DNA from 2 places in the Sphingomonas sp. CFBP 13728 genome. Region 2 is predicted to be linked to the other one. Evidence: riboswitches for the same ligand, from Rfam matches in the RefSeq annotation. Region 2 holds a riboswitch; the other holds the start of a gene.
What was found. Region 2 has a riboswitch for thiamine pyrophosphate ahead of IFT67_RS13245 (TonB-dependent receptor). Riboswitches for the same ligand answer to the same signal wherever they lie in the genome.

Region 1: another riboswitch for thiamine pyrophosphate. It lies ahead of thiC (phosphomethylpyrimidine synthase ThiC); the one in region 2 lies ahead of IFT67_RS13245 (TonB-dependent receptor).

What each region holds. Positions count from the first base shown of each region.
Region 1 covers NZ_JACYUS010000002.1:668,514-684,431, forward strand. Annotated here, with positions in the region: gene IFT67_RS12015 (L-threonylcarbamoyladenylate synthase) at 1-153, shown strand, start outside; gene msrA (peptide-methionine (S)-S-oxide reductase MsrA) at 250-792, opposite strand; gene galE (UDP-glucose 4-epimerase GalE) at 852-1,865, shown strand; gene IFT67_RS12030 (phosphatase PAP2 family protein) at 1,862-2,347, opposite strand; gene IFT67_RS12035 (hypothetical protein) at 2,319-2,459, shown strand; tRNA gene IFT67_RS12040 (tRNA-Lys) at 2,575-2,650, opposite strand; gene folK (2-amino-4-hydroxy-6-hydroxymethyldihydropteridine diphosphokinase) at 2,672-3,181, opposite strand; gene IFT67_RS12050 (uracil-DNA glycosylase) at 3,204-3,938, shown strand; gene IFT67_RS12055 (MBL fold metallo-hydrolase) at 4,050-5,087, opposite strand; gene IFT67_RS12060 (DUF4337 domain-containing protein) at 5,156-5,731, shown strand; gene aguB (N-carbamoylputrescine amidase) at 5,762-6,610, opposite strand; gene ung (uracil-DNA glycosylase) at 6,788-7,486, shown strand; gene IFT67_RS12075 (alkylphosphonate utilization protein) at 7,483-7,782, shown strand; gene IFT67_RS12080 (UCP032817 domain-containing protein) at 7,852-8,382, opposite strand; gene thiC (phosphomethylpyrimidine synthase ThiC) at 8,621-10,537, opposite strand; TPP riboswitch at 10,577-10,685, opposite strand; gene IFT67_RS12090 (outer membrane protein) at 11,083-11,961, opposite strand; gene IFT67_RS12095 (ferritin-like domain-containing protein) at 12,040-13,053, opposite strand; gene IFT67_RS12100 (ferritin-like domain-containing protein) at 13,115-14,134, opposite strand; gene IFT67_RS12105 (MipA/OmpV family protein) at 14,340-15,203, opposite strand; gene IFT67_RS12110 (DUF2141 domain-containing protein) at 15,273-15,662, opposite strand; gene IFT67_RS12115 (sterol desaturase family protein) at 15,628-15,918, opposite strand, start outside.
Region 2 covers NZ_JACYUS010000003.1:59,566-75,483, reverse strand. Annotated here, with positions in the region: gene IFT67_RS13260 (alpha/beta fold hydrolase) at 1-247, shown strand, start outside; gene IFT67_RS13255 (SDR family oxidoreductase) at 307-1,065, shown strand; gene IFT67_RS13250 (glycoside hydrolase family 130 protein) at 1,231-2,346, shown strand; TPP riboswitch at 2,394-2,503, shown strand; gene IFT67_RS13245 (TonB-dependent receptor) at 2,555-4,858, shown strand; gene IFT67_RS13240 (phosphotransferase) at 4,860-6,005, shown strand; gene pnuC (nicotinamide riboside transporter PnuC) at 6,002-6,550, shown strand; gene rsgA (ribosome small subunit-dependent GTPase A) at 6,636-7,634, shown strand; gene IFT67_RS13225 (spermidine synthase) at 7,669-8,358, shown strand; gene IFT67_RS13220 (ThuA domain-containing protein) at 8,425-9,195, shown strand; gene IFT67_RS13215 (metal-dependent hydrolase family protein) at 9,227-10,543, opposite strand; gene IFT67_RS13210 (glycosyltransferase) at 10,696-11,832, shown strand; gene IFT67_RS13205 (nitronate monooxygenase) at 11,902-13,305, shown strand; gene IFT67_RS13200 (LysE family translocator) at 13,525-14,163, shown strand; gene IFT67_RS13195 (hypothetical protein) at 14,330-14,575, shown strand; gene IFT67_RS13190 (YMGG-like glycine zipper-containing protein) at 14,637-14,828, opposite strand; gene IFT67_RS13185 (2-hydroxyacid dehydrogenase) at 14,919-15,917, opposite strand.

The DNA of each region.
Region 1 (15,918 bases), on a different contig from region 2:
TCCGGCGATCCCATAGAAGCCGCGGCGAGGCTGTTCGATCTGCTTCACGCTGCCGATGCGAACGAATGTCCAACGATCGCCATCGCGCCGATCCCATCTGAAGGCATTGGTGAAGCGATCAACGACCGCTTGCGCCGTGCCGCACATCGATAGTCCGTTCCCCTGCGCACGCAGGGGTCCAGGAGTCAGGTCGGATGACGGCATTTAGCTGGGCCCCCGCTTCCGCGGGGGAACAGCATTGGTCCGATCTTAAGCGTTCACCGCCGCCTTCGACCGTGCGGCGAAGCTCTTGCGCAGCTTCTGCAGCTTCGGCGGGATCACCGCCATGCAATACGGGTTCGAGCGGCCCGAGGTTTCCCAGTAATCCTGGTGATAGCCCTCGGCCTCGTACCACGTGTCCATCGGCTCGATGGTGGTCACGATAGGCTTCGGCGAGTCCGCCTGCGCGCGCTGCAACGCCGCCTCCATCTCGGCCTTCTGTGCATCGTCCGCGGGGAACATCGCCGAGCGGTACTGAGTCCCCACGTCGTTGCCCTGCCGGTTCAGCGTCGTCGCATCGTGCGTCGCAAAAAAGATATCGAGCAGATCGCCGAGCTTCAGTTGCTCCGGATCGAAGCCGATGCGGATCGCCTCGGCATGGCCGGTGTCGCCGCCGCAAACCTGTTTGTACGTCGGATCAGGGACATGCCCGCCGATATACCCGCTCTCGGCCGACTCGACGCCGATCACGTCCTTGAACACAGCCTCGGTGCACCAGAAGCAGCCGCCGGCCAGCGTCACATAATCCGTCATAACGATCTCCTTTCTACCAATGTAGGAAGTCGCTACCCCGCAACAAAGAGGAGACACATATGATCGATGGTCTGAAACTCGACGGCAAGGTGATGGTCACCGGAGGCGCCGGCTATATCGGCAGCCATGCCGTGCTGGCGTTGCTGGATGCCGGATATGACGTCGTCGTGCTCGACAATCTGGTCACCGGGTTCGACTGGGCGGTCGATCCGCGTGCTACTTTGGTCGAGGCGAACGTCGCTGACGATGCGAAGGTCCGCGCGGCGATCCGCGAGCATGACGTCAAGGCGATCATGCATTTCGCGGGCTCGGTCGTCGTCCCCGAGTCGGTCAGCGATCCGCTCAAATATTACCGCAACAACACCGCCGCCAGCCGTGCGCTGATCGAGAGCGCGGTCGTCGAGGGCGTGCCGCACTTCATCTTTTCGTCGACCGCGGCGACCTATGGCACGCCCGAGAAGGTGCCCGTCGCGGAAGGTGATCCGACCGTGCCGATCAACCCGTACGGCATGTCCAAGCTGATGACCGAGGCGATGCTGCGCGACGTCGCCGCGGCGCATCCGATGAACTATGCCGCGCTGCGCTACTTCAACGTCGCGGGTGCGGATCCGCAGGGACGCAGCGGCCAGTCGACGGTCGGCGCGACGCACCTGATCAAGATCGCGGTCGAGGCCGCGACTGGCAAGCGCGGTCATGTCGGCGTCTACGGGACCGACTTCGCCACGCCAGACGGCACCGGCGTGCGCGATTACATCCACGTCACCGACCTCGCCGCCGCGCATGTCGCCGCGCTGGAAGTCCTGGTCGCCGACCCCGGCAAGAGCCACACGCTCAACGCGGGCTATGGCAAGGGCTTCTCGGTGCTCGAGGTGCTCGACGCGGTCGACAAGGTTACCAATCGGACGATCGAGCGTCGCCTCGAAGGGCGTCGCGCAGGCGATCCGGCGATGCTGATCTCGGACAATCGCGCTATCCTCGAGACGCTCGACTGGACGCCGCGCCATGCCGATCTCGACGGCATCGTTCGCGATGCGCTAGCGTGGGAGCGCGCGCTGGCGGAGAAGGGCCGCTAGGAGGCCGGATCGGCGGGCGGGGTGCCGAACGCGTGGCGCTCGCCGCCGATCGCACGACGGGCGCGGGCGGTGGCGAGCCACCAGGCGAGCGCCCAGAGCGTGCCGAAGCTCCACCCGGCCAGCACGTCGCTCGGCCAGTGGACGCCGAGATACACGCGGCTGCAGCCGATCGCGCCGACCAGCAGGATCGCGACGATCAGAAGATAGCGCCGGGTCGCGCGGTGTTCGGTGACCTGCGACGCGAGCCCGGCGAGCGTGAGATACACGATCGCGCTGTTCGCCGAATGCCCGCTGGGGAAGCTCATGTTCGAGACGGTGACGAGGTGCTCGACGATGTTGGGGCGCGGGCGGTTGACCTGCGCCTTGACGAAATCGACGATCAGTCCGCCGGTGATGCTGGCGGCCAGCGTCGCCAGTGCGGTCAGCCATAGCCGCTGGACGATCAGCAGACCGGTGACGACGACCACCACGATCGTCAGCACGATGCCGCCGCCCAGCGCGGTGACGTCGATCGCGACGTTCGGCAGCCAGGACGGCCCGTGCCAGGCGCGCAGGCCGAGGATGATCGCGCGATCGAACGCGAACGGCCAATGATCGACCGCGAGACCGACCAGCAGGATGAAGATGATGCCGACGGCCGCGACCGATGCGCCCGCGAGAATCGCCGGGACATGCCGCCGGCTGCTCGGCGCAACGCCCGAGGCATCGATGGTGGGTCCGCCGGGGCTCGAACCCGGGACCTCTCGATTAAAAGTCGCTTGCTCTACCAACTGAGCTACGGACCCCCGCCATCGTGGACCGCGCACCTAATCGCGTGGCCGCTTTCGGTCAACCGATTGCGCCAATTGCCGTATCGTTCGTCCGGTCAGCGGATCGCGCCATTGCGGAATCAGGCTGGCCAGGGGGCCGAGGACGAAGCTGCGCGTGCGGAACGCGGCGTGGGGAACGGTGAGCCCGCGTGACGACCACGCGCCGCCGGACCAGAGTACGATGTCGAGGTCGATGACGCGGCTGCCCCAGCGGCGGCCGGGGCGACGGCCGAACGCGCGCTCGATCCGTTTGAGGCGGACCAGCAGCGCGGCGGGGTCCTCCTGCGTTTCGATCAGCGCGACGGCGTTGGCGTAGCGGCGGTTCGAGGGGCCTAGCGGTGCGCTGGCGACGGTCGGCGACCGTGCGACGACGTTGCCGAGGGCTTCCAGCGCGGAGGTGATCTCGCGCTCGGGGCTCCCGTGACGGCCGCGGCGGTTGGAGCCGAGCGCGATCGCGTAGGTGGTTGCGGCCTGCGCGATCGGTGGGAGCGGGGTTGCAGGCGACATTTGGTCCGCCTAGCGCAATCCCATGGATTCCACACCTTACACCTCCGAGCTTTCCGAAACCGTCGACGAGACCGGCGAGATCGACGTCACGACGGTCTTCGTACCTGTCTCCGCGCTGCCCGAGACCGAGCCGCCGCATGACTGCCCGCTCTGCCCGCGCCTCGTCGGCGTGCGCGAGCAGTTGCGGACCGAGTTCCCGACCTGGTGGAACGCGCCGGTCCCTGCGTTCGGCGATCCGGCCGCGTGGCTCGGCATCATCGGCCTCGCGCCGGGGAAGCACGGCGCGAACCGCACGGGCCGCGCGTTCACCGGCGATTATTCGGGGCAGTTCCTGTACGAGACGCTTGGGCGGTTCGGGCTCGCGACCGGGACGTATGGCGCGAAGGCCGAGGACGGGCTGGCGCTGGACGGCGCGATCATCCTCAACGCCGTGAAATGCCTGCCGCCCGAGAACAAGCCGACGCCGGAGGAAATCCGCACCTGCCGGCCGTTCCTCGAGACACAGGCGGATGCGGTGCCGACCGCGCGGGTGTTCGTGGCACTGGGGCATATCGCGCATCAGTCGGCGGTGAAGATGCTCGGCGGTCGGTTGCCCAAGGCGCGGTTCGCACATGGCGCGGAGCATGTGATGCCCGATGGCCGCATCCTGATCGATAGCTTCCATTGCTCGCGGTACAACGTGAATACGGGCGTACTGACGGCGGAGATGTTCGACGCGGTGTTCAAGCGGGCGCTGGAGTTGCGCGGGGCGGTCTGAAGCCGTCTCCGTCATCCTGACGAAAGTCAGGATCCAGGATAACAGTACACGGCGCTGGTTGGCTCTGGATCCTGACTTTCGTCAGGATGACGGCGTGGGTTGGCAGCGCTTTTACTTGATCACCCAGGCCTCGCCGGCCTCTGGGGTGCGGAAGCGGTTGATCGGGATGTGTTCGCAAATCAGCGCCGCGCGGAGGTGCTCGGGCGGTTCGTTGATACCCTCTGACGTCAGTTCGAACGTGCCCCAGTGGACACCAATCGCGTACGCCGCGCCGAGCTGTTCGAACGCGGTCACCGCCTGGTCCGGGCCGATGTGGTTGTCGGTCTCTTGTCCTGCGAAATGATACGCGCCGATCGGCAGGATCGCGAGGCGGACCGGGCCGGCGGCGCGCGCTTCGGCTGCCCAGCGCATGTCGCCCGGCCCGGTGTCGCCCGCGAAATACAGGTTGCCACCGGGTAGCGTCACGGTGAAGCCAGCCCATAACGTCTTGTCGCGGTCGCCGGGATCGTATTCGCTCCAGTGATGCGCGCGGTCGACGATCACGTCGATGCCGGGACGTAGCGTCACGCGCCCGCCCCAGTCGCGCGCGACCGCACGGACGCCGCTGCGCGCGAGGATCTGGTCGTTGCCGAGGCCGGTCACGATCAGCGGCTTGTCGCGGTGCCAGAGCCGTCGCATCGCACGCATGTCGAGATGGTCGCGGTGGTCGTGGCTGAGCAGGATCAGGTCGATCTTCGGCAGGTCCGCGAGGCGCACGCCGGGTTCGCGGACGCGCTTCACGCCGACGAACTGGACCGGGGACGAGCGCTCGAGCCACATCGGATCGGTCAGGATGTTGAGCCCCTGGGTCTGTACCAGCACGGTCGAATGGCCGATCCAGGTGACGCGCATCGTCTGGCCTTCGACGCGGGCGGGCGGGCGCGTTGGGGTGACGGGCACCTTGGGCCAGCTCCGATAGGGGGGCTTTACGAGATTGCGGAGCAGCGCGACCGGGCCCTGCTTTTGCTCGCCGGTACTGCCCTGCACCCCGTCGGGGTTGAAGAAGCGCGTGCCGTTGAAATGATCGCTCGGTGGGGTGGTCTTCACCGACGGCGTCGTGCAGCCAACGAGGATCGCGAGAACGGGCAATATCGAGCGGGGGCGGATCATGGCGCGCTGACGAATATGTCACCCGATCATCAGGGTCCAGTCACGCCCAGAGGACCAGAGCAGATCGCATGGACGATGATTTCGAAGTGCGCGGGTTGCATGAGCAACTGTCGGAGGAACGCGCGGCCGGCGGGGAGGCGTTCGACCAGCGGATCGCGCTGTTCACTGCGATCCTGGCGACGCTGGCGGCGGTGACCAGTTTCCTCGGCGGGCATACGCAGAACGAGGCGTTGCTCCACAAGAACGAGGCGGTGCTGATCAAGGCGCAGGCGTCGGATGCGTGGGGCTATTACCAGGCGGAGGATTTGAAGCGGCACATCGCGCAGATGGAGGTCGACCTTGCGCCGCCTGGGTTCGGTGCGACGCAGATGGCTGCGCACCGGGCGGATATCGCGCGGTACAAGGCGCGCGGGACGGCACTGAAGCGGGAGGCGGAGACGCTCGATCGGCGCTCGGCGGCGGCGGATGGTGAGTCGGACGAGGCGCTGCGGCCGCATACGAAGCTGGCGTTGGCGGTGACCGCGATCCAGGTGGCGATCGCGCTGGCGTCGATTACCGCGCTAACCGGGCGGCGGTGGCTCCTTTGGGTTGCGGGCGCGGCTGCGCTGGTGGGGGCGTTGTTGGCTGGGCTGGCTTGGTTCTAATCCTCCCCCGCCAGGGGGAGGATCGGAGCGTCAGATGTCCTGGACCAGGCGGCCGTACAGGTCGGGCCGGCGATCGCGGAAGAAGCCGAAGGCGGCGCGGTGGCGCTTGACGATGTCGAGGTCGATCGTCGCGGTGATCACGCCCTCGTCGTCGCGGCCTAGCTCGGCCAGGATGTCGCCGCGCTCGTCGGCGATGAAGCTGGTGCCGTAGAAGGTCTGGCCGTGCTCGACACCGACGCGGTTGGCGGCGACGATCGGGACGACGTTCGAGACCGCGTGGCCGACCATGGCGCGGCGCCACAGGCGGGCGGTGTCGAGCGAGGTATCGTGCGGCTCGCTGCCGATCGCGGTCGGGTAGAACAACACTTCGGCGCCCATCAGCATCATCGCGCGGGCAGTTTCTGGGTACCATTGGTCCCAGCAGACGCCGACGCCGAGCTTGCCGGCGGGGTGGGGCCAAACCTTGAAGCCAGTGTTGCCGGGGCGGAAGTAGAACTTCTCCTCGTAGCCGGGGCCGTCGGGGATGTGGCTTTTCCGGTAGACGCCCTGGATGTTGCCGTCGGGGCCGATCATGGCGAGGCTGTTGTAATGATGCGGGCCGTCCGCCTCGAAGAAGCTGGTCGGGATCGTCACCTTGAGCGCCTCGGCGAGCGCCTGCATCGCGAGCACCGCCTTGTGCTCGCCGACCGGGGCGGCGTTGGCGAAGAGGCCCTCGTCCTCGACGCGGCAGAAATACTCTCCCTCGAACAGCTCGGGGGGGAGGATGACCTGCGCACCTTTCGCGGCGGCCTCGTGGACGAGGCGCGACACGTTGGCGATGTTGCGGTCGATGTTGGGCGTGAAGCCCAGCTGCAGCGCGGCGACGGTGATCCTGGTCATGGCGGCGCATATAATGAGGGGGGACGCGATGTGCGAGCCTTTGGTGATCCGGTTCCCCCGCGGAGGCGGGGGGCCAGGGTAACGGGGGGCATCGTTTGTGATCCTGGGCCCCCGCCTCCGCGGGGGAACTAGGAACGGCAATTGACACTGCCCTGCCCTGTCCGACATGCGGCGGGGATGATCTATCATACGCTCCCGCCAAGCTGGCAGTCGCTCGCCGCCGAGTTCGAGGCGCCGTACATGCGCGCGCTCGATGCGTATCTGGAGGCCGAGCGGGCGGCGGGGGCCCGGGTGTTTCCCGACGACGCGGATCGGTTTCGGGCGCTCGAACTGACGCCGCTCGACCAGGTGCGGGTCGTAATCCTGGGGCAGGATCCGTATCATGGCGAGGGGCAGGCACACGGCCTCAGCTTCTCGGTGCGGAAGGGCGTGCGGACGCCGCCTAGCCTGGTGAATATCTACAAGGAGCTGGAGGCGGATCTCGGGATCCCGCGTGCGCGCCACGGCATGCTCGATCATTGGGCGGCGCAGGGCGTGCTGTTGCTCAACGCGGTGCTGAGCGTGCGGATGGGCGAGGCGGCGTCGCACCAGAAGCGTGGATGGGAGCGGTTTACCGACGCCGTCATCGCGGCGGTGAACGCGCAGGACAAACCGGTCGTCTTCCTGCTGTGGGGGGCGTATGCGCAGAAGAAGGCGGCGTTCGTCGACGATGTGAGCAAGGGCGGGCGGCATCTGGTGATCCAGTCCGCGCACCCGTCGCCGCTGGCCGCTCGGACCGGGTTCTTCGGATCGCGGCCGTTCAGCCGGGCCAACGACTTTCTCGAAACCCATGGGCGCGCTCCGATCGACTGGGCGCTGCCGGAGACCGACCGATGAGCGACGAATATGTGTACGACGAAGCGACTGGCGAGTGGGTTGCGGGTGGTGCGGCGACGGCTGTTGCGGCGGACGACGGCGCGGTCGTGGTGCGGGATTCGGTCGGCAACGTGCTCGCGGACGGCGACCAGGTGACGCTGATCAAGGATCTGACCGTGAAGGGCGCGGGACAGACCTTGAAGCGCGGGACGCTGATCAAGTCGATCCGGCTGACCGGCGACGCGCAGGAGATCGACTGCCGGTACGAGGGGATCAAGGGACTGGTGCTGCGCGCGGAGTTCGTTCGGAAGCGGTGAGTCGCGGGGGGATCGCACGGAACGGAGATCATGGGATGCGGTTTCGACGCACCCCATGATCGTTCTGCCTCAGTGAACCTGATAGGCCGGATTGCGCTCGAACAGTGCATGCTTCGACACTTCCGGATCGCTGATCAGATAGTGGAAGCAGATAGGCCGAGAAGCCAGCGGGGTTTGACTTCCCCACCAATCGCGATCCACCGATTTGAAAATACTGTCATATTGCGTGAGCGTGTAGGAATAGAGTGCCTTGACCGTCTCGACCTTCCCCGTGTCCTCTTCGTCGAGCGGTTCGTGGTGGACATATTGGTCGTAAACGTCACGACAGAATTTGCCGTAGTCGCGCGTGAACAAGACATGGGCGTGCCAGAACGGATCGACCGACCGCGACACGGCATGCGCGTTTAATGGATCAAGCAGCGCGACCACATAGTACATCTTGAGATTTTCGATGCCTGCGGCCAGGTAGTTCGACGTCACACCATCGAGATCGTTAGCCACTTTCATGCTGACCTTCGAGTAATCGAAATCGTCGATCGCCTGAATTCGTGTGCGCTGAAAGTCGTTCACTTCGACCGCAATATTGTCGATTAATGCCATGTCGCCATCCCTCCGTTATCGTGTCGCTGCTCGGCGGGATGAATGCTCCCCAGACCGATACAGTAGCTGGAACATAGCCCCGACCGGAACAGGCACGTGATCAAGCTGCTCCGATATGGCGACCGGGGGATGAAGATATGTCCAGTTCGATGGCGGACCGTTTTGCGCAACGCGGCTTTAAGGGGGCATGATCGCTATGACCGGGACGCCGGGTCTTAAGCTCGGCGCCCCGCATGGGTCACTCCGCTGGCAGGTAGATTTCGCTGCCCTTTTCGCGGAAGCGCTCGCTCATGTCGGCCATGCCCTTTTCCGCATCGGCATGGCTGCCCTTGGCGAAAATCGCTCGGTCTGTGTCGGTTTGATCTACGTCGGCCGCTAAGAACGTATCCGCCGGCGCGTTCTGCTTCGCTGCGAAGTCCCGGACTTCCTGAGTGATCTTCATCGAGCAGAATTTCGGGCCGCACATGCTACAAAAATGTGCGGTCTTGGCGCCCTCTGCAGGCAGCGTCTGGTCGTGGTATTGCTCGGCGGTGTCGGGGTCGAGGGAGAGGTTGAACTGGTCTCTCCAGCGGAACTCGAAGCGGGCGCGGGAGAGGGCGTCGTCGCGCATCTGGGCGGCGGGGTGGCCTTTGGCGAGGTCGGCGGCGTGGGCGGCTAGTTTGTAGGTTACTACGCCGACCTTCACGTCGTCGCGGTCGGGGAGGCCCAAGTGCTCCTTCGGCGTGACGTAGCAGAGCATCGCGGTGCCGTACCAGCCGATCATCGCGGCGCCGATGCCGCTGGTGATGTGGTCGTAGCCGGGGGCTATGTCCGTCGTGAGCGGCCCTAGGGTGTAGAAAGGTGCCTCTCCACACACTTCGAGTTGCTTGTCCATGTTCTCCTTGATCTTGTGCATCGGCACGTGGCCGGGGCCTTCGATCATGACCTGGACGTCGCTCTTCCACGCGCGGTGGGTGAGTTCGCCGAGCGTGTAGAGTTCGCTGAACTGCGCTTCGTCGTTGGCGTCGGCGATGCTGCCGGGGCGCAGGCCGTCGCCGAGGCTGTAGGCGATGTCGTACGCCTTCATGATCTCGGTGATCTCGTCGAAGCGCTCGTAGAGGAAGCTCTCCTTGTGGTGGCTGAGGCACCATTTCGCCATGATCGAGCCGCCGCGCGAGACGATGCCGGTGACGCGTTTCGCGGTCATCGGAATGTAGGCGAGGCGGACGCCGGCGTGGATCGTGAAGTAATCGACGCCCTGTTCGGCCTGCTCGATGAGCGTGTCGCGGAAGATCTCCCAGGTGAGGTCTTCGGCGACGCCGCCGACCTTTTCGAGCGCCTGGTAGATGGGGACGGTGCCGATCGGGACCGGCGAGTTGCGCAGGATCCATTCGCGGGTGTCGTGGATGTTGCGGCCGGTGCTGAGGTCCATCACCGTGTCGGCGCCCCAGCGGATCGACCAGACGAGCTTGTCGACTTCGGCGGCGACGTTGCTGGCGACCGCGGAGTTGCCGATGTTGGCGTTGATCTTGACGAGGAAGTTGCGGCCGATCGCCATCGGTTCGGATTCGGGGTGGTTGATGTTGTTGGGGATGATCGCGCGGCCACGGGCGATCTCGTCGCGGACGAATTCGGGGGTTACGAAGTCGGGGATCTGTGCACCGAAGGATTCGCCGTCGCGCTTGTAGTCTTTCAGCATGGCGCGGCCGAGATTTTCTCGAGTGGCGACGTATTCCATTTCTGGGGTGATGATGCCGCGGCGGGCGTAGTGCATCTGGCTGACGTTGTGGCCGGGTTTGGCGCGGAGGGGGCGCTTGATGGTGGCGGGGAATTGGGGGACGCCGCCGGAACGGTCGGGGCCTAGCTGGCCGTTGTCTTCGGGGCGGAGTTCTCGGGCTTCGTAGGATTCCACGTCGCCTCGGGCTTCGATCCAGGCGCGGCGGAGTTGGGGGAGGCCGGCGTTGATGTCGATTGTCGCGCGGGGGTCCGTGTAGGGGCCGCTGGTGTCGTAAACGCGTAACGGGGGTTCGCTGCAACTTGGGTCGAGGACGATTTCGCGCATGGCTACGCGGACGTCGGGACTGGTCGGGACTGCTACGTGGATTTTCCGGGAGCCTCGGATCGGGCCGGTGGTTACGCCGATGTCTGCAGTCTTGGATTGCGTATCGATGGCCATGCGCTTGCTCCTACGGGTCTCGGAGCAAGGATTGCGGTTCTGTGGCGACCGCTCCCTCCCTCCGCCGGTATCAACCGGATCAGGTTCAGCGGGTCGAAGGCTCCTGCCTTCCTCTCAAGCGCGGATAAGCGCTCCCCCGGGGTGAGGTGAGCATAGGGGGCTTGGGGTGGGGTGCAATGGGGAATTTGCCGGTCCTGAGCGGGGGCGAGGTTCAGTGATCATTGCGTGATCGATAAGGCTCCACCCCGGCGAAGGCCGGGGCCCAATTGGGGGACGGCGATAACGACGCGATGTGCTTCATTATGTCCACCTTTCCAATTGGGCCCCGGCCTTCGCCGGGGTGGTGGCAATGTGGATGTTGGTTTTTTGACGGCGAGCGCACGCTTGCTGAACCGAGAAAAGGCCGCTGCCCGGTTTGGGGCAGCGGCCTTTTCCTTACTCCGCGCGCCGTCAGTCGTAGCAAAGCTACGCCTTGTGGCGTGTTTTGCTGCGCTGGCCGGGCTTGGGCGAGTCCTGCACCAGGGTGGTGCAGGCCGCCCTTCGCCTTAGAACCGGAAGTTCACCGTGCCGCGCAGCGAGTGCCAGCGGAAGTTCTCGTCGCTGCGGCGGAAGGTGGTGCCCGCGGTGTTGGGGGCGAGGACGAACGGGTTGTTCGCGAGCAGGACTGGGCTGCCGGCGAGCGCGGTGCCGGCGGTGACCAGGACGCGGGCGTCGTCGTCCTTGTACTGGTGATAGGTGTATTCCATGCCGATCGAGATGTTCTTGGTCAGCTTCTGCTCGATGCCGCCGCCGCCGACATAGCCCCAGCGCTTGTCCGAGCCGGTGGCTGCGAACGCGTTGGCGGTGTTGGTGGTGAAGAACAGATTGTCGATCTTGGCATAGCCGGCGCCGCCGGTGGCGTAGAACAAGGTCTTGTTGGCGGCGAGACCGGCGCGGAGGCGGGCCGAGCCTTCCCACTTCAGCTTGCGTGCCATCGTGTAGCTGGCGGGCGTGGTCGAGAAGGCGGCGACGCTGTCGGTGATCTCGGACTTGCCGAATTCGCCGACGATGCCGACCACGAACGCGCCGCGCTGCACGTCGAAGCCCGCGCGGCCGTAATACGACCAGCCGTCGTCATCGTTGCGGCAGCCATAGGCGGGCACCGCGGTGCGAGCGGAACCGTTGCAGAAGCCCGGCGAGAACGCGTTAGCGCCGCGGATCGTGTTCACGCTGTCGTTGAAATTGCCGTCGCCGTTGCGGTCGAACAGGATCGACGAGCCGATGTCGTTGGGCTGGACGTCGTAGCCACCGGCCGCACCGATATAGACGCCCGAGAACGGATTACGATCTTCGTCGGTGGTCATGTCCTGCGCGGCGGCCGGAACGGCAAAAATGCCCGCAGCGGCAAGGCCGGCGAGCATGGTGAGCTTCGTGAAGTTGGTCATGGTCATTCCCCAAACAAGGGCCGCGGCGATCCCTGTATTCGCCGCGGCCAAGGTTTCATGTTCAATCGGCGATGGGCCTCATGCGCTCGCGGCGCTGGTCCGGATGTTGCCGTTGACGCCGGCCGGGAAGAACCCGCCCATCGCGACGGCTGCGCTGTTGAGATAGACGATGTTGAGCACCTGGCCGGTCGAGCGGCTGTAGGCGAGGCCGTTGGCATCGGTCGGCACGATGTTCGAGACCGTCGCATCGGTACCGGTGATGCCCTGATCGATATCGCTCGCGCCATCGAGGCTGTCGCGGGCGTTGCTGATCTGGTTCGCACCGGTGATCAGCGCCGGGGTCGGGTTCCGGACGTCGAGACCCTTGCGGTAGAGGACCGTGCGGACGAGACCGGCATGGTAGGCCTCTGCCGCGAGGATGCCCGCTGCCGCCTCGAGATAGGTCGGGTTCGAGATCAGCGGTGCTGCGCCCTTATAGGCCGAGACGCCGACGTCCTCGAAGATGAACGCGCCGAGCAGGAAGCTGTTGTCGTCCGCATAGGGATTGAACACGCCGGTTGCCGGGATGACGCCGGCCGCACGCGCCGCCGCGGTGAAGGCACCTGGTGCTGCTGCGGTACCGCCCGAGATGTTGATCGCGGGCTGTGCGACGGCGGCGTTGCCGAGCGCGCGACGCAGGAACGCGACGTGCGCGACTTCGTCGATCGCGATCTCGCGGGCATATTCACGCACTACGGCATCCTGGAACGGCACCTGCGCGCCGCCGGTGACCGCGCCCTGCGTACCGGTACCGGTCAGCAGGTTGGCGTTAAGGCCGACGCCGAATGCCGCGAACGCATAGAACTGCGCTTCGAGATATTCGAGGTTGAGCGCGAAGTTGAGGACGTCGGCGTCGTTCAGCGCCGGGGTCGGCGTCGGGCCGGGGGTCGGCGTCGGAGCAAGATCCTCGTCGTCGCTGCCGCATGCCGACAACAGCGAAGCGCCACCGATGGCGAGCGCGGAACCGCCGGCGAAGCGGAGGAAGCTACGACGTTCGTTGCGACGGCTGGCGATCGCGTCGAATACTTCCAGCTTGGTATTGATATCGGTCATTGGGTGAATCCCCTGAATATCGATGAAGGCGTAAGGTCGGGCTGTGGGTAGGGCTGGCGGATCAGCCTGCCGCCACGCTCGTCCTGATGTTGCCGTTCATGCCCGACGGGTAGAAACCGCCTGCCGATGCGGCGCCGCCGTTGAGGTACACGATGTTGAGCACCTGGCTCGCCGAGCGGCTGTAGGCGACACCGTCCGCGTCGAGCGGGACGATGTTCGACACGGTGACGGCCGCCTGCGTGGCCGAAAGGTTGATCGGCGTTGCCTGGTACGACGAGATGCCCTGATCGATATCGTTCGTGCCGAAGATCGTCGTGTTGGCACCGCCGCCGTCGAGGCTGTCGCGCGCACGCGAAATGGCGTCGGCCGAGGTCCGCAGCGACGGGGTGTCGATACCCTTGCCGTACAGCGTCGTGCGGACGATCGCGGCGTGATACGCCTCGACCGCGAGCAGGCCGGCAGCGGCTTCGAGCGTAGCAGGGGTGCTGAGGAAGCGCGCTGCACCCTTGTACGCGGTCACGCCGACGTCTTCGAAGATGAACGCGCCGAGCAGGAATGCCTCGTCGGTGGCATAGGGATCGAACGCGGTGCCGGCGGGGACGAGCCCTGCAGCCTGTGCGGCGACCGAGAAGGCGCTGGTCGGCGAGACGCTGACGTCGATCACCGGCTGCGACACGGCGGAGGTGCCGAGCGCGGTGCGCAGGAAGCGAACGTGCGCGATCTCGTCCTGGGCGATCTCACGCGCATATTGTGCGACGATCGGATCGGTGAAGTTGACGCGACGGCCACCACGAACCGCACCCTGCGTACCGGTGCCGGTGAGCAGCGCGTTGTCGAGGCCGGTGCCGTAAGCGGCGTAGGAGTAGAACTGCGCTTCGAGATATTCGAGGTTGAGCGCGAAGTTCAGGATGTCGGCTTCGCTGACCGACTGCGCGGCGGCGGCGCTGGACATCGACAGCGCGGTCGCACCGGCGGCGGTGATGGCGGCTGCGCCCAGCGCGTTCTTGAAGAAATCACGTCGGTCGTTGCGCCGCTCCACGCGGGCATCGAGGGCTTCGATCAGGTGCACGCTCTCGGTCATATTCAGGGTCCTCCCCTTGTTGTTTCGGACGTCGAAATCGTCTGCGGCGATGGCGCAACATTCCAGTCTCCGACCGGTCCCGTTTACCGGAACTCATTCGTAACCCGCTCTGTTACGGACATAAAAAAAGCCGTCCGCGTCGAGTAACGACTGCAGACGGCTTTTGGATGCAGGGTTTCAAGACCTGCCGAAAAAATAATTCAGATCAGAAAGTGTAGGTCAATCCAAGGGCATAGAGCCACTGGTCCGCATCGCCGACGTCGGCGACGATCGGGGTGTTCTTGTACTTGCCGAGCATGCGACCGTAGAGCACGCCGGCACCGACGCCGAAGCCGTGGCGAAGATCGCCCGACAGGCTCTGCACGACGAACAGCGAGGCGTTCGCGCGACGGAAGCCGCTGTCGTTGACGTCGTAGGTGCGCAGGCCGCTGTTCAGCGAGCCGATCGGCGTCACGGCCGCGTAGGTGCGGCCGAAGCCCTTGCCGGCATAATCCGCCGACACGCCGAGCGAGACGAGCGTACGGACCGACAGCGGCGTGGTGTAGTTCACCTGCGGGGTGATGACGTAGCTGTCGTAGGTGCCCGACACGTCGTGGACGTACGCGACACGCGCGGTGATCGTGTCGTAGTCGCTGGTGATGACGCCGGTCTTGCCGATGCCGACATAGCCGCCGAGCTCATACGCGGTATCGATCTTGCCGAGTGCGCGGACCTGGCGGTTGTCGATATCGCCGGTGCGATCGCGGCGGATACCGCCGATGACGCCGATTTCGTAGTTGATGCCGACTTCACCCGTGTTCGGGATCAGGTTGAAATAGAGCTGCGTACCGCGGAGGAAGAAGTCATGCCCGCGCACCGAGCCGACGATGGCGCCGGCGGGGGTGAAGGAATTGCTGTCCGCACCCTCGTAATCGGGCATCGACACCGCACCGAGCGCAATGGTGATACGGTTGTTGTCGCGAGGGTCGGTAATCGTCGGCGACGGGTTCGGATCGGTCTGGGCAAAAGCCGGCGTGGCGATGGCGAGCGCCGCGGTTGCGGCAGACGTGAAGAGAGTGAATGCGCGCAAGGAAATGCTCCGGACAAAAAGGTTCCACGGCCAAACGCGGTAAAACCGTTTTCGGTCCGTCACGATCGGTCAGAAGATGTAACGCATTTTCACCTGTTGCAATTCGGCATCACCCGCCAGCATGAACCGGGCGGCGGAAAAGCGCGGCGGACCGAACCGCACCGCGGCATTGCGCGAGAAGCCATAGCCCTCGCGCGGGATGCCCGCGATCGTATCGAGCTTCGCGTTGCTGTTCTCGTCGTGGATGATCGCGAGCGCATAGCCGCGCTGCGGCAGGCCGGGGAAGCTGGTGGTGTGGACGCTTGCCGGGATCGAACGCGTCAGCGCGTTGGCATCGTCGACGCAGGCGGGGAAATTGTCGGGATCGGCGGTCAGGCAGATCCGGATCATGCCCTTTGCCGAGCGGAGATTGTCGACCTCTACGTCAAGCCGCGTGACCGGCGCCGTCGCTGCCAGCATCGCCCACGCGATCGCGGCCGCCGCCACCAGCTGCGGCTTTCGCGCGCGCCTTGGCATGCGATTTGGCGAAATCGCCAAGGCCTCGGTCGGTGCCGCAGAGCCGGTCCCAGACTCGGAAATATAGCCCATAATTGCATCCGTATTGTTCATGATGTCGCTGATGGTGGCTGGCCGTTATCAGCCATCCCCCCAATGCTCCCCGCCACATGAACCTGGGGAATATCTCCCATCCCATGTGATTGGTCACTCCCATAAC
Region 2 (15,918 bases):
AGCGGGGCCGGACATGTGGCAGGGGCTGGCGTCGCTGCGCGACGTGCCGACGCTGATCGTGCGCGGCGGGCGCTCGGACCTGCTGTCGGCGGCGACCGCGGAGCGGATGGCGGCATCGCTCGACCAGGCCGAACTGGTGACCGTGCCGGGCGTCGGCCACGCGCCGACGCTGAGCGAGACGATGCTGCAGGAGCCGATCGACCGGTTGCTGGCGCGCGCTCTTGAGGGGGCGGGCATCCGCGCTTAGGGACATCCGGCTGGGACTGCGCGTTTGGCGTCGACCTTACTGACAAGCCGGGAAACTCAATGACCGAACGCGCCGACCTCCACACGACCGCCCGCCCGCTCAAGGGCCGTCGCGCGATCATTACCGGGGGCACGACCGGGATCGGCCGGGCGATCGCGGTGATGCTCGCGGCTAACGGTGCCAAGGTCTATATCTGTGGACGCGATGAGCGGTATCTTCGGGATGCACTGGCGCACATCCGCGAGGTCGGCGAGGGCGACGGGATGATCACCGAACTGGCCGATCCCGACAAGGTTCGCGCGTTCTTCGATGCGGGCGAGGCGTATCTCGGCGGCTTCGACATCACCGTCGTCAACGCGGCGGTCGCAGCGGGCGGGCTGACGCAGATGAGCGAGGACGAACTCCGCTATGCGATCGCGGTCGATTTCACCGCGTACCTGCTCAGCGCGCATCACGCCGCGCACCGGATGAAGCCGATCAGCGACATCGTCATCATCGGCTCGCTGAGCGCGCATATCCTCGGGCCGAGCTCGACGGTGTATGCCGGGGTGAAGTCGGGCATCGCCGGCTTCTCGGAGGCGTTGCGGCGCGAGCTCGGGCCGAAGGGGATCAAGGTCTCGCTGGTCGAGCCCGGCAAGGTCGGCTCGAACATGCAGTATCCGGATGTGCCCGACGAAAAGCAGCGCCAGATGATCGAGGCTGAGCAGATGCTGCGCGCGGAGGACATTGCGGTCGGGGTGGAATTCGTCCTGACACAGCCGACGCGGACCGTGATCCAGCAGATCGTGATCGTTCCGCGGGCGCTCGAGGGGGAATAGGCGCCCACTAGCTTCCCCAATTCCGTTCGTGCTGAGCGAAGTCGAAGCACCTTCGCTCGGAGCACACCCTTCGACTTCGCTCAGGGCGAACGGAGATAGGGTGGCGAACAAAAAGGGGGAGGGCGAAGGGGGGCGATGAAAGATTAGATACCTTAGGAGAATAGCATGTTCGATCAGCTCGTCTTCACCCCCGCCGACATCGACCTGTCGCGCTCGCCGCTGGCGGGGAAGGTCGGCGCGGAGACCTATGTGCTCGGCGCGTTCAATCCCGGGATGACGCGGCTGGCGAACGGCAATCTGCTGCTGATGGTGCGCGTCGCCGAAGCGTTGCGGCAGCCTATCAAGAACGGCAACGTGCATGCGATCCGCTGGCAGGACGGCGCGTACCTGCTTGATGCGTGGCCGTTGCAGATGGTTGATACGAAGGATCCGCGCAAGTTCCTGATCCCTGGGGGCGGGTGGAAGGTGATGGCGTTGACGTCGTTGTCCTGGTTGCTGCCGGTCGAGCTGGACCCCGAGGCACGATCGGTCGTTGCGGTGCATTACGACAAGGCGATCGCGCCGCGGACGTCGTACCAATGCTATGGCGTCGAGGATGCGCGGATCTCGAAGGTTGGGGATCGGTATTTGATGACCACCTGTTCGGTGAGCCCGGAGCGGCATTCGACGACGTTGTATTCGTCCGCCGATGCGCTCGACTGGCAGCTCAAGGGGATCGTCCTCGATCACCAGAACAAGGACATGCTGATCTTCGAGGGGCTGATCGACGGGCAGTATTGGGCGCAGACCCGCCCACTCGGAGACCTGTATTTCGCGTATCCACCGGGCAGCGAATGGCGCAGCGGACCGTCGATCAACCTGTCGCGCTCACCCGATGCGCTGCATTGGAAGCCGCACGACAAGCCCGGCATCCGGCCACATTCGGCCACAGTGTCGACTGCGCGGATGGGCGGCGGCGCGCCGCCGATCCTGACCGATCGCGGCTGGCTGACGCTGTGGCACGGTGTCGAGCCATCTGGCGTGGTCGGCATCTACCGGACGTACTGGTCGATCCTCGACAAGGACGACCCGTCGATTACCGTCGCGACTGAGCACACCGCATTGCTGGAGCCGAACCCCGCGCTCACCGAGCCGCTGAGGGACAGCATGTACCTCGACAACGTGGTCTTCACGACGGGCATCGCCGACGCCGGCGACTTCTACGTGGTGGCAAGCGGCGAGGCGGACCTCGCGTGCCGGATCACGCATATCTCCAAGGACGCGTTCGCCGCCGCCCCGTGAACCGCACGCGATAGCGCTTTCCACGCACCCCCGGACCGCCTAAGCGACGCGTATCCCCGGGGGGCCGCTCATGCGCGGCTGAGAGGTGGGCAGCAGCCCATGACCCGCTGAACCTGATCCGGCTTATACCGGCGTAGGGAGGGTCTGCGGCTGGCCCGTCGTCCCTCCGATTGGAGTGGACGTGACTTTTTTCAGTGCTGGTTTGAGTGTGATTTCCGCTGGGCGCGAGCGCAGACTTCTGGGGCGGGTCGCACTGTCCCTGTCTGCGACCCTCGCCGCATCGTCGGCCGGGGCGCAAGCGTCCGATCCGGTCGAACCTGCCGAGATTCGGGTGGTCGGCAAACAGGATCCGGCCGGCTTGCTGCCCGACCAGAAGGTGCCGCGCGCGCAAAGTGCGATCTCCGCCGACTTCATCGTCAAGCAGGCGCCGACGCTCAACGCGTTCCAGCTTGTCACGCTGTTGCCCGGCGCGAATGTCGCATCGAGCGACCCGTACGGCCTGTCGACGAGTTCCAGCCTGACGTTGCGCGGTCTCGGCCAGGACGAGATCGGGGTGCTGATGGAAGGCGCGCCGCAGAACGACATCGGCTATTATTACGCCTATCCGTCGCAGTTCGCCGACCCGGAGAACCTCAAGCGTATCACGCTCGCGCAAGGCTCGGTCGATATCGATTCACCGACGCTCGGCGGCGCCGGCGGGCTGTTGTCGCTGTCGCTGGACGATCCGAAGGCGCGTCCCGGCGCGCTCCTCGACCTGTCGCTCGGCAGCTACGCGGCGCGGCGTGGGTTCTTCCGCGTCGATAGCGGGACGATCGGCAATACCGGGCTTAAGGCGTCCCTGTCCTATTCGAACACCCGCGCGGACAATTGGCGGGGTGCCGGTTTCGACACCCGCCAGCATATCGACGCGAAGATTCTCAACGAATGGGGCGCCGGCAACCGCGCCAGCCTAGCGCTGTCGTACAACGACGCGAACTCGTCGAGCTACCCGAGCCCGACGCTCGCCGAATGGAACGTGCAAGGTCGCGGCTTCAACTACGACAAGCGCTACACGCAGGGAAATACGAATTACTGGCGCCTGTACCGCGCGCCGTTCCGTAACCTCTACGCCTCCGCGCCGGTGCACCTGGTGCTGACCGATCAGCTGGCGCTCGACAGCACCACCTACCTCCAGTTCGGCTACGGCAACTCGCCTTACGGCACGCAGTTGACCACCGAAGGCAATTTCCTTGGCACCGAGGAACTGGCACAGCCGATCGCGCTGCCCGGTGCAGTCGACGGCGTCGCGACCGTGCTCGGCAATTATACCGGCGACCAGATGCGAACCGGCAACGTCAGCAAGCTCACCTTCAGGACCGGCGCACACACGCTCACCGCTGGGCTCTGGTTCGACTACGGCACCGACCGCGTTACGCAGTCGTACACCTCGGTCGACGCCGATGGGCAGCCGTTCGACCGCTGGGGCTATCGTTCGAAGGCAATCCGCACCGCCGACGGCCGCCTGCTCGCCTATGAGAACCAGCGCACCGTCACCGTCACGAAAGGCTTCTTCCTCGCCGACAGCATCGCACTCACGCCGCGGCTGACGATCGATGCCGGGTTCAAGGGCGTGAACGTGCTGCGCAACGGCCGCAACTACCTCCCCGGACCGCAGGACAAGGTGCGCAACGACAGCTTCGCCGCGTTGCCGCGCGCCGCGATCCACTACCGGATCGACGATCGCCAGCAGCTGTTCGCCAACATCACCACCAACTTCCGCACGCCGAATGAGTTCACGCTCTACAACAGCTATGCAGGTGGCGCGGTCGTCGTTCAGGGGACCAACGCGCTTAAGAACGAATATTCGGTCTCGCAGGAAGTGGGCTATCGCTTCATCGGCGAGCAGTTCTCCGCGTCGGTGACCGGCTTCCACTACAAGTTCCGCAACCGCCAACTCGCGACCGTGCTCGACCAAGGCGGCGCGCAGGTCAACGCGACGCTCAACGCGGGTGGCCAGACCTCGTACGGCGTCGATGCGGAGATCGACTATCGCCCGGTCGCCGGGGTCAGCCTGTATCTTTCCGGCGAGTATCTGCGCGCCCGGATCGACGACGACCTCCCGGTCGGCGCGGACTTCCTGCCGACCAGGGGCAAGCACGCGGTGTCCAGCCCGACGGTGCAGTTCGGCGCCGGCGGGATCTATGACGACGGACGTTTCTTCGGCAGCGTCGCGTCGAAATATATCGGCCGGCAATATGCGAGCTTCATGAACGACGAGCGCATCAAGGGCTATGCGACGCTCGATCTGTCGGTCGGCATGCACCTCGCCGACTGGCTCGACGGCAAGCGGACCGACCTGCGCGTCAACGCGATCAACGTCACCGATCCGCACGTCCTCGCCGGTGTGCAGTCGGTCAGCACCAATGCGCAGGACACAATCGGCCGCAACGGCACGGTCATCGCTGGCGCACCGCCCGCTTATTACATCGGCAGCGGCGCGGCGGTCATGGCGACGATCTCGCGGGCGTTCTGAGGTGGCGTCGCAGCCCGCGCATCTCGTCCACGGCATGGGCACCGCGATGGAGGCGCCGACCTGGCCCGCGATAACCGCGGACGAGGCCGAGGCTGTACTCGCCCGCTTCCCGGCGGCAGGACGGATGACCGGGCTGCACTGGCATTCCCCGCGTCCCTTTTCCGCCGCGACGTTGGCACACACGACGCAGGGCGCGTTCTTGCTGAAACGTCATCACGCTAGTGTTCGTTCGATCGAGGGCTTGGCGGAGGAGCACGCATTCATCGCGCATCTCGCCGGTGCGGGCGTTTCCGTGGCCGAAGTGATGGCCACCGCAGATGGCGGGAGTGTAGTTGCGCGCGGCGAGTGGTCCTACGAGCTCTTTCGCGAGGCGCCCGGCGCGGACCTGTACCGCGACAGTCTGTCGTGGACGCCGTTCTTCAAGCACGCCCACGCGCATGCCGCGGGTGTCGCCCTCGCGACGCTGCACTTGGCCGCACGCGATTTCATGGCTCCGGCACGTCGCTCGCAATCGCTCGTGGCGAGCTTTACGATCCTGCCCGCAGCCGATCCGATCGCGGCGGCCGAAGTCTATGTCGCCGCCCGTCCGGCGCTCGCCGCATTCCTGACGCCCCGACCGTGGCGGCGGGACCTTGCGAGACTGTTCGGAACGTTGGGCGACGGGCTTCCCGCGCTGCTGGCGGCGCAGGTGCCGCTATGGACTCACAACGACTGGCATCCGTCCAACCTGCTCTGGTCGGGCGACGGGAGCGTGCGGACGGTGTTCGACTTCGGTCTCGCCGACCGTACTTGCGCCGTCCATGATGTCGCCACCGCGATCGAGCGCACCGCGGTACAGTGGTTGAAGCTGGGGCAGGGGAACGACGCGGCGATCGCAGACCCGGAGGCCGCGATCGCGATCCTTTCGGGCTATGCGACGATCCGGCCTCTGAGCTGCGCCGACATCGCGACGATCGTGCGCCTGTTGCCGCTGGTCCATCTCGAATTCGCGTTGTCGGAGATCGACTATTTCGCCGGCATCGTCGGCGACCCGGACTCGGCGATGCTGGCATGGGACGACTATCTGGTCGGTCATGCCGACTGGTTCCTGTCGGCAGTCGGTCAGGATTTCCTGAAGCGAATCGGCGGCGAGGGTCCGGTCCGATGACGGGGTTCGAAATCATCGCCGTCGTCGTCAGCTTCGCGGGCATCTGGCTGACCGCGACGCGGCGCATGCTGTGCTGGCCGGTCAATTTCGTTGCCTGCGCCCTGTACTTCAAGCTCTTCCTCGACGTTCGCCTGTATGCGGACATGGTCCTGCAGGCGCTGTTCGGGATCGCGATCGTCTATGGCTGGATCGCGTGGGCGCGTGGCAAGGCGGATACCGGCGACATCGTCGTGAGGCCGTTGCATCGCGCGCAAGCCTCCGCCGGGCTGGCGGCCGGTGCGGTCGGCGCGCTCGCGATCGGTTGGTTCATGAGCCGCTATACGAACGCGGCGCTGCCCTGGATGGACGCGGGGTTGAGCAGTTTCAGCCTGGTCGCGCAATATTCGACGGCGCGGCGTCATGCTGCGAGCTGGCTGCTCTGGATCGTTGTCGACGTGCTCTATGTCGGGATGTTCATCATGAAGGGGCTCATGCTGACGGCGGGCCTCTATGCGGTGATGATCGCGCTGGCGGTCATGGGATATCGGCGTTGGCGAGCCGCGTAGCGACGGTTCGGCGTCGACCTAGTCGCTTGCGTATCGGCGCGGATGATGTCAGCCGAGCCGGCATGATAGTGGACGCCGCAACCCGATGACAGCTCCGACCGAGACACTGCTCGATCTTGGCTGGAACGATCATTTCAGCGTCCAGGTTTCGAATGACGAAACGGCGCACTGCCACCCCGTTCGCGTGATGTCCGTCCACCGCGGCCAGATCGCGGTCGCGGGCGAGGGGGGGCAGCGTTTCGTCTCGCCGTACATAGCCGGTGCCTTGCCGACGGACGATCATCCGACCGTCGGCGACTGGCTGCTGATCGACAATCGGACGCTGGAGCCGGTGCGCGTCCTGCACCGGATGAACCTGTTCAAGCGGCGATCACCCGCCGATCCGCGCAAGGATCAGATGATCGCCGCCAATGTCGACACGGTGTTCCTCGTCGCGTCGTGCAACCAGGATTTCAGCGTCGCGCGGATCGAGCGGTACCTCGTTCTCGCGCGCGAGGTCGGCGTGAACCCGGTCGTCGTCCTGACCAAGATCGACCTGACCGACAGCCCGGAGACGTTCGTGGCGGCGGTGCACGGCATCGAGGCGGGATTGCAAGTCGAGGCGATCGACGGTCGCGATCCGGCCAGCGTCGCACACCTCGCGGCCTGGTGCGGCAAGGGCAAGACGGTGGCGTTCCTCGGCTCGTCCGGCGTCGGAAAGTCAACGCTCGTCAACACGTTGCGCGGGTCGGAGAGCATCCTCACCCAGGCGATCCGCAAGGGTGATTCGACGGGACGGCATACGACCACCGTGCGCGAGATGCACCGGCTGGAGGAGGGCGGCTGGCTGCTCGACCTGCCCGGCATGCGCGAACTGCAACTGTCGGACGCGTCGACCGGGATCGCCGAGGTGTTCGACGATTTCGAACTGGCGGCACAGGCGTGCAAGTTTTCGGATTGTTCGCACACCGTAGAGCCGGGCTGTGCGGTCCAGGCGGGGATCAAGGCTGGCACGCTGGCGCTGGACCGGTTCGCGCGCTGGCGCAAGCTCGCGGCCGAAGAGAAGGCCAATGCCGCGCGGACTGCCGGGCGGCGGCCGCATTGATGCAGGGCCCGGTATCCAGGGACGTGAGCGCAGCATGACACCACGGGAATTGCTGGCCACCGCGATCGTGCCGGGCGGCGGTGAGGAACTGCACCTGTACAGCCGCGGCGGCGACTTCATGATCCTGCTCGATCGTGCCGAGCTGATGAGCACGCGGATGACGGGCTCGGAAGAGGCGCTCGCGGTCATGACCTGCGAACGGCTGGGAAAGCGCCCGCGCCAACGACAGGGACCGCATCTGCTGATCGGTGGGTACGGCATGGGGTTTACGCTGCGCGCGGCGCTGGCAGCGCTCGACCAGAACGCACGGATAACGGTGGTCGAACTGGTGCCGGAGATCATCGACTGGGCGCGCGGGCCGATGGCGACGCTGATGGCGGGCTGTCTCGACGATCCGCGCGTGACATTGGTGCAGGGCGATGTCGGCGCGGTCATCGCAGAGGCGTCGTCGGCGTACGACGCGATCCTGCTAGACGTCGACAACGGCCCCGACGGGCTGACGCGGACCGACAACAACCGGCTCTATTCGGTACGCGGACTGGCTGCGGCGAAGCGGGCGCTGGCCCCCGGCGGCGTCCTGGCGATCTGGTCGGCGGCCCCCGACCCGGTCTTCGTCCGTCGCCTGGCCTCGTCCGGCTTCCGGACCGAGGAGGTCGTCGTGCGGGCGCGCAGCAACGGCAAGGGGCCGCGGCACGTCATCTGGTTCGCCACGCCGGCGGATTGACACGCGCCGCGGTATCATCGGCGGCGCTTCGATCGCTATAAGGCGCTTTGCCGACGCAAAGGGGACATGATGACCGCGGCTTTTCGAGCGCTTCTCGCGATCGTCCTTTTGATGATCCCGTCGGTCGGCTTCGCCGAGGATCAGTTCAAGGTCCTGGTGATCGCGACCCCCAGCAAATACCACTATGAATATATTCCGGTCGCGCGCGACAGTATCGAGCACCTCGCGAAGCTGCATGCGTTCCACGTCGAGTGGACCAGCGACCCTGCGGTGTTCGACGGCGACCTCAGCCACTACGCGGCGGTGATGTTCCTGAATACGCCGGCGGAACAGCTGAGCCAGACGCAGCGTCGGCATTTCGAGGCGTATATGCGTGGTGGCGGCAACGCGATCGTCGTGCACCGCGCCGCGATCATCCCGAAGACCGACTGGCCGTGGTACGAGAAACTGGTGGGTCGCAGTTTCGTCAATCATCCGATGCTGCAGACCGGCGTCGTCACCGTGGTCGACAAGGGCTTTCCGGCGACGTTCGGCGTGCCCGACCGCTGGATCTGGAGCGACGAGTTCTACGTCACCAGCAATCCGTTCGCGGTCCCCATCGATACGGTGCTCACGGTCGACGAGACCAGTTATGACCCGACCAGGATCTGGCCGGGTCAGGTGGCGAAGCCGATGGGGAAGGACCACCCCGAAGCCTGGTATCATCGGTATGAGAAGGGGCGGGTGTTCGTCACGCTGCTCGGCCACGATGCGGAGGCGTACCGCGACGAGCGCTATCTCCAGCACCTGCTGGGCGGACTCTACTGGGCCGCGACGGGCCGGGGTCAGCGACACTGAACCCCGGGCGCCGCGCGGTCGATCCCGGCTGTCAGACGCCGCCGGACGACGTCTTGGCGATCTTGCCGCGGTGCATGACGAAATCGACGTGTTCGAGCCGCGTGACGTCCTGCAGCGGAGAGCCCGTCACCGCGATGATGTCCGCCGTCTTGCCGGGCGCCAGCGTACCGATGTCGTCGCGGCCCAGCAGGTCGGCGGCGCCGACGGTGGCGGCGGCGATCGCCTGCGTCGGGGTGAGGCCGTTCTTCACCATCAGCGCGAACTCGGTCGCGTTGTCGCCGTGCTTCGACACGCCGGTATCGGTTCCGAACGCGACCTTCACGCCGGCCGCATAGGCGCGACGGTGGCTGTCGGCCATCGCGGCCGCGGCGGCTTCGGCCTTGACGATCGTCGCGGGCGGCAGCGCGCCGCCGCGGGCCTGCGCGAGCGCCGCGACGGGCGCGATCTCGGTCGGCACCAGATAGGCGCCCCTGGTCTTGAACAGCTTGATCGTATCCGCGTCGAGGAACGTCCCGTGCTCGATCGAATCGACACCGGCCTCCAGCGCCGCGCGCGTGCCTTCGGTCGCATGGCTATGCGCGGCGACCTTGCGACCGAGCGTATGCGCCGTCTCGATGATCGCGCGCATCTCCTCGGGCGTCATCGCACGGCCGAGCCCGCCGCTGACGTTCGAAAGCACGCCGCCGGTCGCGGCGAACTTGATGACGCGGGCGCCGAGTGCGACCTGCGCGCGCACCGCGCGGCGGCAGTCGTCGGGACCGTCGCACAGGTTCACTTCCTTGGCATGCACCATGTCGGCGAATTCCTCGGCCAGCCCGTTGCCGCCGTCGCCATGCCCGCCGGTCACCGAGATCATCTCGCCGGCGTTGGTGATGCTTGGTCCCTCGACCGTCCCCGCATCGATCGCGTCGCGGAGCGCACGGATGCCGCGCGGATCACCGCCGAGATCGCGGACCGACGTGAAACCGGCGTTCAGCGTCGTGCGGGCGTTGGCGACGGCGGTCATCTCGTCGTCGAACCGATCGCGGTTCAGCGCCTCCAGACGCGCGCGCATCGGATCGCCGCCGATACCCCAGAGATGCACGTGCATGTCGACCAGCCCCGGCAGGACGAAGGCGTTGCGGAGATCGACCAGAGCCGCGCCTTGCTCCGGTGCCACGAAGCCGTCGCGCAACTCCGCCACCTTGCCGTCGCGAACGATGATCGTCGTGTTGCCGCGCGGCGCTTGACCAGGGCGATCGAGCAGCGTGCCGGCGTGAATATAGGTCGTGGTCGACGGCTTGGTCTGCGCCAATGCCGATACCGAGACGGTCGCCGCCAGCCCGACCAGAAATGCCTTGATCATCATTCTCTCCCCTTTGCCTACCATGCTCGTCCAACCAAGGGGCGCCTGCAAGTGGTCATTGCGGGAACGGCGAACGCGGATGGCGGAGCGGGCAAGTCCTGTCGGGTATCGAAGGTCCCTTGAAAGCGCGCGCCGAAATCGGCATCGCGTTCGCCATGTCTGCTCCCGTGAACATCCTGCATCTCCACTCGTCGTTCGATCTTGGCGGCAAGGAGGCGCGGGCGGTTCGGTTGATGAACGCGTTCGGCGATCGCGCGAAGCATACCATCGTGTCGGGTATGCCCGATGCCCTGGGAGCGCGGGACTCGATCGCAAAGGGCATCCGCTACGAGATCGCGCAGAACCCACCGCCGCTGACGGGCAAGCCTTCGGTGAAGCGCTACGAGGCGATCGCGCAGTATATGCGGCGGTTCGATCTGGTGCTGAGCTATAACTGGGGTGCGATCGATGGGGCGATGGCGCGGCGGGCGTTCGCGAAGGACGCGCCGCCGCTCGTCCATCACGAGGACGGGTTCAACGCGGACGAGGCGGGCGGGCTCAAGATCGAGCGCAACATCTATCGGCGGCTTGCATTGGGCGCGGCGCATGCGCTCGCGGTGCCCTCCGAAGTGCTCGAAGGCATCGCGCTGAAGACCTGGAAACAGCCGCGCGAGCGCGTCCACCGGATCGTCAACGGGATCGGCACGGCCTATTACGCGCAGAAGCCCGAACCCAAGGCCATCCCCGGGTTCACGCGCAACGCCAAGGAAGTGGTGATCGGTGCGCTGGCGGGCTTGCGCGAGGTGAAGGACCTCACTGCGCTGGTCCGTGCGGTCGGTGGTGTATCCGGACGCGTGCGGCTGGTGATCATCGGGGAGGGCCCGGAGCGCGCGAACATCCTGCAAGCCGCCGCCGCGATGGGGATGGCGGACAAGCTCGTGCTGCCCGGATTTCTCGATCGCCCGTACCGCTATATCGGCCATTTCGATATGCTCGCGCTGTCGTCGCGCAGCGAGCAGTTCCCGATCGCGGTGGTCGAGGCGATGGCCGCGGGCCTGCCGATCGCAAGCTATCCCGTCGGCGACATCACGCGGATGGTCGCGCCCGAGAATCTGCCGTTCGTGACCGAGATCGCAAACGAGGTTCGGTTGCGTGATGCGTTGCAGGCGCTGGTCGGCGATCCCGCCTTGCGCGCCTCGGTCGGGGCCGCAAACCAGGCCAAGGCACGCGCGGAATTCGACGAAGCGGTTATGATCGCTCGCTATCGCGCGCTGTACGAAGATGCCCTGAACCGTCCGGGTGCGCTAACCTAGGTCGTAATATTGCTCGCACGCTGCGTCCTTGCGATATAGGGGGCCGTATTTTCCGGGAGAGGTGACGTCGTGTTCAAGGGCCTGAAGCCTATCGTCTATAACGGTCGGGAAGTCTGGCCTCTGGTTGAGGGCGGCAAGGGCGTTGCCGCGACCAACCACGCGTCGGCCGGCGCCTGGGCTGCGGCCGGGGGTATCGGCACGGTGTCGGCGGTCAACGCCGACAGCTACGATCCCGACGGCAAGATCATCCCGCAGGTCTATGAAGCCCTGACGCGGCGCGCCCGTCACGAGGAACTGGTCGAATACGCCATCGAAGGCGCGGTCCAGCAGGTCGAGCGCGCGTATGAGATCGCCGACGGCAATGGCGCGATCAACATCAACGTGCTGTGGGAAATGGGCGGCGCGCAGCGGATCCTGCACGGTGTGCTGGAGCGTACGCGTGGCAAGGTCGCCGGCGTCACCTGCGGCGCAGGCATGCCGTACAAACTGTCCGAGATTACCGCGTCCTACGGCGTCAGCTACCTGCCGATCGTCAGCTCCGGTCGCGCCTTCCGCGCGCTGTGGAAGCGGGCGTATTCGAAGGCGGCCGAGTGGCTAGCCGCGGTGGTGTACGAGGATCCGTGGCTCGCGGGCGGGCATAACGGCCTGTCGAACGCCGAGGACCCGTTGAAGCCGCAGGACCCGTATCCGCGCGTGAAGGAACTGCGCGACGTGATGCGCGAAGGCGGCATCAGCGACGACGTGCCGATCGTGATGGCCGGTGGCGTCTGGTATCTGCGCGACTGGAACGACTGGATCGATAATCCGGAACTAGGCACGATCGCGTTCCAGTTCGGCACGCGACCACTTCTCACGCGCGAAAGCCCGATCCCGCAGGGGTGGAAGGACGCGCTGACCCAGATCGAGGAAGGCGACGTGCTGCTGCACAAGTTTTCGCCGACCGGCTTCTATTCGTCGGCTGTGCGCAATCCCTTCCTGCGCTCGCTCGAAGCACGCTCGGAGCGCCAGATCGCGTTCTCGACGCAGGAGGCGGGCGACCATATCTTCCAGCTCGACGTCGGCGTGAAGGGCAAGAACTTCTGGGTCACGCGCAACGACCTGCTGCGTGCGCGGCAGTGGTTCGGCGAGGGCTATACCGATGCGCTCAAGACGCCGGACAACACGCTGGTGTTCGTCAGCCCGACCGAGAAGGGCATGATCCGCAAGGACCAGGCCGACTGCATGGGCTGCCTGTCGCAATGCTCGTTCTCGAGCTGGGCGGATACCGAGACCAACTCGACCGGACGCCTCGCCGACCCGCGTAGCTTCTGCATCCAGAAGACGTTGCAGGACATCGCGCATGGCGGCGACATCGACCAGAATCTGATGTTCGCGGGGCATGCGGCGTATAATTTCAAGAAGGACCCGTTCTATTCGAACGGCTTCGTGCCGAGCGTCGGGCAGTTGGTCGACCGGATTTTGACGGGGGATTGAGGCGGTAGATATCGGTGACTGAGCCGAACGCGTCTCACGCGAACATTTTCGCCGTTTTCCTAAGCAGCCCCGTCACCCCAGCGAAAGCTGGGGTATCGTTCTGAGGTTTTAGTCGCCCGCCAAACGGGGAGACCCCAGCTTCCGCTGGGGTGACGGGGCTGGGGGGCAGACGGCTCGCTGGAACCGCCCGAACCGTCCCGTGAACAACAGGAGCCGTAAATGACGCTACACGCCTGGTGGTTGTTCGTGGTTGCGGTGTTCCTCCTGTGCGGGACGCCAGGACCCAATATGTTGCACGTCATGACGCGCAGCATCGCCTTCGGCGCGCGGCGTAGCGTCGCGGCGATGGCGGGGTGCCTGACCGCGCTGGTGCTCGTGCTGGCGGCGTCCGCGGCGGGCGTATCCGCGCTGCTCGCGGCTTGGCCGAGAGTGTTCGACGCGTTGCGCTATGCCGGCGTCGCGTACTTGATCTTCCTCGGGATCAAGGCGTGGCGCGGGGCGGGGTCTCCGGTCGACGTCGGCGACGATACGTCGCCGGTGGCACTCCCTCCTTCCGTATCGGCGTGGCGCCTGTTTCGCGGCGGGTTCGTGATCGGGATCAGCAATCCCAAGTTGCTGCTGTTCGCCGCCGCGTTCCTGCCACAGTTCGTCGACCGCGCGTCACCGCAGGCGCCGCAGTTCGCGATCCTCGTCGTGACTTTCGCGGTGGTCGAGAGCTTCTGGTACGGCATGTATGCAGCCGGTGGGCGAACGCTCGCGCGCTATCTCACCCGCCCGGCGTTGCGGCGCGCCTTCGACCGCGTGACGGGTGCGATCTTCGTCGGGTTCGGCCTCGCTTTGCTGCGGGTGCGAGCATAGCGGGGCACGCAGCGCCATTGCCGTTCGGGGCGATAGCGCGCATAGCCGAGGCATCGCGGCGCTTCGTACGGGCAGGCTGTGACTGAGAGATGCTTTGCGCTCCCGCTCCGAGCCGGGAATGCCGCATGACGATCTATTCTGCCTTCGTGACCTCAGAGTCCGCATCGTGACGACGGGTACGGACACGGTCGTGCCGATCTCGCGCGCGGTCAATGTCAGCGTCGAACAGCCTCAGGTCGTTGCGATGTGCAAGAAGCATGGCGCGATCATCAGTGCGATCGAGACGCTGCCATCGGGCGGAACGCGCGTCGTGCTGATGAACAGCGCGGATGCGGCGAAGATCATCAAGGCGTTCGGGTCAAAGGTCCTGACCGGAACAGTAGCGCGAACCCACTGGATGCGCGCGGTTTAAGGGCGTTCGGTTTAACCCTCCCCCTGGCGGGGGAGGATCGTTCATGTTGCGGGGTAACGTATCAGTCGGCGACCGTGCCGACGACGGCGCCACCGGCACCACCAACGGCCGCGCCCTTCTCGACGCTACCACCGGTCGCGGCGGCAACGCCTGCGCCACCGGCTGCACCGATGCCCGCGCCCTTGAGCGTCGAGCATGCGCTCATCGACACGGCGGATGCGACCAGCAGGGCGGAAACGGCAAACTTCTTCATCTTGGATACTCCTGTCTCTCCGGGGGTATCCAACAAATGCTGCATCGCGGCATCGGTTCCGAAATATTGATGCAGATCGTATCGGCGGGATCAGATCCAGCCGTCGAGCACCTGATCCGGCGGGCGATGGCCATCCGCCCACATCCGGATATTCTGGATGACGCGCTCGCCCGATGCCATCCGCCCTTCGAGCGTCGCGGAGCCCATGTGCGGCAGCATCACGACGTTGGGTAGCGCGAGCAGTCGCGGATCGATCGCCGGCTCGTGCGCCCAGACGTCGAGACCTGCACCCGCTAGCTTGCCTGCTTCCAGCGCATCGACCAGCGCACCCTCGTCGACGATCCCGCCGCGCGCGGCGTTGATGAGGTACACGTGCGGCTGCATCAGGCCGATCCGGCGAGCGTCGATCAGGTCGCGGCTGTCGGCGTTCAAGGGCGTGTGGATCGTGACGATGTCGACCGCCCCGAGCATGTCGTCGAGCGATGCATGGAAGGTGGCGGCCAGCTGTGCCTCGCGGACCGCGGGGAGGCGGGTGCGGTTATGATAATGGATCGTCAGCCCGAACGCGCGTGCCCTCAGCGCGACCGCCTGGCCGATCCGCCCCATCCCGACGATCCCGAGCGCCTTGCCGCCGATCCGGTGGCCAAGCATCCCGCCCGGGCTCCAGCCGTTCCACTGGCCCGACCGCACCAGCTTCTCGCCCTCGGCTAGGCGGCGCGGAACCGACAGGATCAGCGCCATCGTCATGTCCGCGGTGTCCTCGGTGAGCACCCCCGGCGTGTTGGTGACGATGATCCCGCGTGCGCGTGCTGCCTTCAGGTCGATATGGTTCACGCCCGCGCCGTAGTTGGCGATCAGTTTCAGCCGGTCGCCGGCGCCTGCAATGAGCGCCGCATCGATATCGTCGGTCACGGTCGGTACGAACACGTCGCAGTCGGCCATCGCTGCGGCAAGCTGTTCGCGGTCGAGCTTCGTGTCGGCACGGTTGTTCTGCGTGTCGAACAGCGCCTCCATCCGATCCATCAGCGTATCGGCCAGCTCGCGAGTGACGACGACCTTCGGGTTCGGACAGCGGCGTGTGTCGGTCATG